DNA from 2 places in the Psychrobacillus sp. INOP01 genome. Region 2 is predicted to be linked to the other one. Evidence: riboswitches for the same ligand, from Rfam matches in the RefSeq annotation. Region 2 holds a riboswitch; the other holds the start of a gene.
The links. Region 2 has a riboswitch for cobalamin ahead of KD050_RS14285 (ABC transporter substrate-binding protein). Riboswitches for the same ligand answer to the same signal wherever they lie in the genome.

Region 1 (3,204 bases), 470 kb from region 2:
AGTCCCCTGGCTTACGACGAGTGACAATGATATCATCCTCAATTTGAATCGACTCGAATGTTGTTGCACTTTGGTTTTGGAAAATTTCTGTACAAAGATTACTACTATAAATCATCCCAGCATGTTTGTTCGGGTTGCTACGATTGACCTCATCGCGGTAAAACATAAATGGCACACCAGTCTCTAGCTGAGACCGCATAATTCGCTTCATCAAGTCGATAGCAGGAACTGTTTCTCGAGACAAACGATGATCACTGACGCATTCCTCATATTTTTGGCGGAACGAACCATCTCCACGTTTTTCATCATAGAAATCTTCTAACGAATAGCCTTTTAGCTGGCGAACTTCATGCGGGTCAAATAAATGCCATTCCTCTCTAGCATCTACTTTCTCCATAAATAAATCTGGCAAGCACACACCAGTAAAAATGTCGTGCGCACGGAGACGATCATCCCCATTATTTAAACGTAGATCTAAAAATGTAAAGATATCTTTATGCCACACATCTAGGTAAACAGCTACCGCTCCTTGACGTTGCCCAAGCTGATCCACACTTACTGCCGTATTATTAAGCTGTTTTATCCAAGGGAGTACACCACTAGAGGCTCCTACAAAGCCTCTAATAGAAGACCCACGGCTACGCACTTTACCCATATAAACACCGATACCACCACCAAATTTTGAAAGAGTTGCTACGTCGGTATTGCTATCGTATATTCCTTGAAGACTATCATCTACCGTGTCTATAAAACAGCTAGAAAGTTGCCCATGTGGCTTACCTGCATTAGAAAGTGTTGGTGTTGCTACTGTCATATATAGGTTGCTCATTGCCCAGTATGCTTCTTTTATTTTCTCTATTCGATTTTCTTGCTCATCCTTCATAAGCGTCATCGCAATAACCAGCCATCGTTCCTGTGGCAGTTCCACAATAGACTTATCAAAGTCCTTCGCTACATAGCGATCCAATAGCGTTTTCAGTCCAATATATGTAAACAAGTAGTCTCTCTCTGGTACAAGGATCTCAGCTAATTGCTCTAGTTCCTGTAGGGAATATACTTGTTTAAGACGTTTATCGTAAATACCTTTTTCACTTAAGTGCTGTACATTTTTTGCAAATTTTGTGTACACTGCATCCGCAGTTGTGTTTCTTCTCTCAGCTACTTGCTCGTAAACCTCGGCTAGATGGACTCGTGCAGCTACAAAGGTCCAGTACGTTTCTTGTTCATCTAGAAAGCTTAAGGCTTCTAATGACATTGACTTAGACCAAGCGGCTATTGTACCTTCTGGGTGCTTTTGCATCCATCTTTCATGTGTTTTTATAAGAGGAGCAATTTTTTCTTCCCCAAATTCTTTTGTTAGATTATGTAGTACTTCTTGTTTAGTTGTGTTTGAGCTGATTATCATTTGAATTCCTCCTATATTTTTATCGAGTACAGTTATGTGGCGCTTGTCCTCGGTTATGTGGTGCTTGGATTGTTTTATGTGGTACTTACCGCTCTTTATGTGGTACACACATTTAAACTACAATACAAAAAGCGATGTCACAGCCATCTTCGGCTGAGCCATCGCTCAAAATTAAAAGTGTAGGATACAACAAGACATATCGATCATTAGAGATAGAGGCCTTCGCTCCCACCTCTCAACCCCCGAAGAAAGTGTTGCTTACCGATGAAGAGGCAGGTCTACTGGCTCGTGTTTCACTCTTCTGCTGGCCTTCCCACGATTGCTCGCAGTGGCTATTCAACAGTCGTCCACACTTACAGTTGCGGGGACAGCTTCGGCTTTTACCGAATTCCCTTTTAAACCATAAAGGTACCTTTTTATCGTTAACATACTATATATTGTGTTTAGTTCATTTATATAATCTAACATATTGTGTTTAAGTGAGCAATAGATAATATAATTCTAAATATGAAAACCTCAAGAAAAACCCGTCCCCTGCTATTTCCAAGTGACTAAAATAATATTATCTACTTTATTATCGCAGCCTTCCAGAAGGTAATCAGTTCTTTCTGTGGTTTCAACGACCTCAACTGAAGTACAAGATGTATTACTTATGCTTCCTACTCCAAATTTATCTCTTCTTGTGTCTGTTGTATATTTTATAACTCCACCATCATATTCAAGATCCTTCAGCATTGGATCACCTTCTGTGGTATAACTAACTACTCTAATACTATCCTTTTGGTTTTTTTCAACATTATTTAGAAACTCTTCGAATCTCTCTTTATTTTCAATTTCTCCATGCATATCTACAACATCCTCAGATGAAGGTGTGTAGTCGGGAACATTATTTTGTTCCCCAATTGTATTAGCTGAGTTTTCTTCATTTTGACACCCTGCAAATATAAGAGCAATAAATAAAATACAGAGTGAAATTACCTTTTTCATAGATGTATTCCCCTTTTTGTAATTAGACGTTCCTCTTCAAGGGGTGTTACATATTTATTATCCTAGCCCAAAGCGAGATAATAGTGTTTTACACTCTATTAATAACACATTTACTAAATGAGCTTGGAGACAGTGACCTTATAGTAACATGTTGGCGAACAGCGGACAATTCAACATTTTATATTCCAAAACAACACCTACATATTCAAATATAAGAAAAACCGGGCAAAAAGACTCCCGGTCCTCTAAGAAAAAAAAAAACTAGATATGCCGATGCCGTTGATTTCCGCTTCGGGCGGACGCTTTCCGTGGGCACGGCTTCAGCCGCTTCCTTTGCTCCTGCGCAAGGCTCGTCGCAAAAAAGATTTTCGCTACGCTCCGTCCAGGGTCTTCAGCTCGCGCTGTTCCCACTGGAGTCGCCGCCCTGCGCTCCAATCAACAAAATTCACTTGAAGAAACGGATAATTGAATACAATATCACTTAAATATTCATGTATCATTTGGAAATAAGTAAAGATAAGGATGATTTTATTCCTACATTAACTTTGGGTAATCTTATCATCTAAGCAATATGTTATGCTAAATCTTCCAATGAAGTACTACACTCTATATTGATTGTAGTGCAAGGTGATTACTCCAGCGGGGTGAGGGAGACAGATGAACCATTACATCGACGCGCAAGCGAAGGTGATGGTTCATCGCTCCCCCGCGGAAAGCGTCCACCTGTAACGGAAATCAGCAGGAGTATTCATTCTCGAAAGTCACATGAAACTAGTGTTCACGCTACATTTTTATATACTTTCTTATCTTTT
Region 2 (3,204 bases):
ACTTGGATACGAACGTGAAAAGCTAGAAGTATCAATTATTCAAATGGTTCAATTATATAAAGACGGCGAAAAAATGAAAATGAGTAAACGTACAGGGAAAGCTGTAACAATGCGTGAGCTTGTGGAAGAAGTAGGGCTAGATGCAGTACGCTATTTCTTCGGTATGCGTTCAGGTGACTCACATATGGACTTCGATCTAGATTTAGCTGTTTCTCAATCAAATGAAAACCCAGTGTTCTATGCACAATATGCACATGCACGTATTTGTTCGATTTTACGATCAGCAGAAACACAAGGAATGAAAGTATCGACGGATTCACTTGAATTATTGCAAAGTGAAAAAGAATTAGATTTACTGAAAAAAATTGGTGACTTCCCACAAATAGTTGCAGATGCTGCAAAACTTCGTGCACCTCACCGTATTGCAATTTACATCCAAGAATTAGCTACGACATTCCATAGCTTCTATAACGCAGACAAGGTATTAAATGCCGATAATCTTCCACAAACAGAAGCACGTCTGGCGCTTGTAACAGCAGCACGCCAAACAATCGCAAATGCATTACGCCTGCTTGGTGTCTCTGCTCCAGAACAAATGTAAAAATACTTCTTTTAACGCTTCGACTTCGGTCGAAGTGTTTTTTTGTCGTTTGGAGATGTATAACTCACGGTAGATGTTCATCAAAAGGCATTATTAGCGATAATGAGAGCAACAGGTTCGGTATTATGGGCTACACTATTCATAATTTCTAGTATTATTCTTGTTCAAGTTCCAGTAGCGTATATGTTGTCTCATTTTACAGATATGGGTATCAAAGGTATACGGCTTGCATATCCGATTGTGTTTATAGTCAATCTAATCGCGCAATATTTGTATTATCGTTTTAATAGGAAACGAAAATTATTAATGACAATATTAGAATAATCTTTCAGAAAATTTGCTAGTCGACAGGTGAATGATTTCATGTATAATGAAATCGATGCATCAATAATAATTTTTAACATAAAGGTGCTTGCTAATAAACTAGCAAGTTAAAAGGGAAGCTGGTTCAAATCCAGCACGGTCCCGCCACTGTATATGATAGGGTTCTATCATGAGTCAGAAAACCTGCCTTTATGAGTCTACACATTAATACCTACGAGGATAGGTTTCGTGTAAGTCGGCTTGGCAATTGGTAACCTCGCAGATTTATACCTATTCTATCTCTTGTTCATTGGACGAGAGTTTTTTTATTTTTGAGAATAATGGGGGAAAAGCACATGAAGAAATTATGGCAATTATGGATGACATCCGCGCTTGCAGTATTATTGCTAGTAGGATGCGGACAAAAAGAAGAAATACCTATCGCAGATAACGGCAACGCACAAGAGGAAGTAGTTGTAGATGAAACAACTTTCCCATTAACAATGACCGATGCAGTTGGTAATGAAATTACATTGGAAGAAGCGCCAAAAACGATCGTTTCTATGCAACCAAGTAATACGGAAATCTTATTTGCACTTGGTTTAAATGATGAAATCGTTGGTGTTAATGATTACGATAATTATCCAGAAGAAGCACTTGAAAAAGAGAAAATCGGTGGTATGGAATTCAATGTAGAGAAAATCGTATCAATGAACCCGGATATCGTATTTGCGCATGAGTCTGCCCTAGGTATGGGTGAAGCTGGATTACAACAAATTCGCGATGCAGGCGTGAAAGTTTTCGTAGTGAAAAATGCAACGGACTTCAATGAAACATATACAACAATTGAGCAAGTTGGTCGTGCTACTGGCAAATTTGAAGAAGCACAAAAAATTGTAGAAGACATGAAAGCAAAAGTAGAAGAAGTAAAAGAGAAAGTGGCAAAAGTTGAAACAAAGAAAACAGTATTCGTAGAAACTTCAGATGTTCCAGAAATTTATACACCTGGTAAAGGGACATTCATGCAAGAAATTTTAGATATGGTGAATGCTGAAAATATTGCTGCCGATCAAGAAGGCTGGTTTATAATGGAGCCAGAAGAAATTGTTAACCGTAATCCGGACGTAATTATAGTGATGTATAGCTATGTCGAAGGAATTGTGGATAGTGTGAAAGCTCGTGATGGTTTTGATTCTATTACGGCTGTGAAAAACAATGAAGTTATACAAGTAGATGAAAACCTAACAAGTCGTACAGGTCCGCGTCTTGCAGAGGGGTTAGAAGAAGTAGCAAAAGCAATTTATCCAGAGGCTTTTAGTGAGTAAAGCCTTGATCGGCTACATCTTGTCCATAGTTGCACTATTAGTAGCAATTTGGCTTGGTGTATCGGTCGGATCCGTAAAGGTACCGATCAGCACATTATGGGATACGGGAGCAGATGCAATCGCGACCAATATCGTTTGGAAAATTCGCATGCCACGTGTTGTGCTTGCAGGGCTAGTTGGTGCATCACTAGCCATTGCAGGTGCTGCATTTCAAGGGTTATTAAAAAATCCGCTTGCCGATCCTTATACGTTAGGAGTGTCGTCCGGTGCCTCAGTAGGTGCCGTGGCTACGCTCTTTTTCGGTATTTCGGTGCCATTTTTAGGGATATTCACGTTACCAGTTTTCAGTATGATTGGTGCTCTAGTTACAATGTTACTCGTTATTACTTTTGCAAAGCTAGTCGACCGTGCGATGAAAATGGAAACAATAATTTTGACTGGTATTATTTTTAGTTCTTTTTTAGGTTCTGTAATTTCGTTGATGATAGCACTGACAGGGGAAGAATTGAGACAAATCATTGGATGGCTACTCGGAAGTGTATCGATGAGGGGCTGGAGCTTCGTGCAAATGGCTTTACCGTTTGTAATTATTGGTACCTTTTTATTGTGGTTAAATAGAAGAGAGTTAAATGCGATGCTATTTGGAGAAGAGCGAGCAAAGCATTTAGGGGTCAATGTGAAACAACGGAAAATGATGATTTTAATCGGCGGTTCCATGCTGACGGGAACGGCGGTCGCTGTATCTGGAACGATTGGATTTGTAGGACTAGTCGTTCCACATATGACGAGGCTGCTATTTGGCTCAGATAACCGACATGTGTTGCCGCTAAGCTTTATAAATGGTGCAGCTTTATTAATCATTTGTGATTTAGTATCTCGAACGATTATTTCGCCAACGGAGCTGCCAATTGGTGTTATTACGGCATTTGTTGGGGCACCAGTCTTTGCATTTATTTTCTTTAGACAACGAAAAAA

Region 1: it holds a riboswitch for cobalamin, as region 2 does, so the genes downstream of both, KD050_RS12060 (ribonucleoside-diphosphate reductase subunit alpha) here and KD050_RS14285 (ABC transporter substrate-binding protein) in region 2, are expected to answer to the same signal.

The regions. Positions count from the first base shown of each region.
Region 1 is NZ_CP073315.1:2,374,004-2,377,207, reverse strand. Features, by position in the region: gene KD050_RS12060 (ribonucleoside-diphosphate reductase subunit alpha) at 1-1,405, opposite strand, end outside; cobalamin riboswitch at 1,659-1,836, opposite strand; gene KD050_RS12055 (DUF4362 domain-containing protein) at 1,943-2,392, opposite strand.
Region 2 is NZ_CP073315.1:2,847,312-2,850,515, forward strand. Features, by position in the region: gene argS (arginine--tRNA ligase) at 1-601, shown strand, start outside; gene KD050_RS14280 (hypothetical protein) at 704-925, shown strand; cobalamin riboswitch at 991-1,131, shown strand; gene KD050_RS14285 (ABC transporter substrate-binding protein) at 1,261-2,229, shown strand; gene KD050_RS14290 (FecCD family ABC transporter permease) at 2,234-3,204, shown strand, end outside.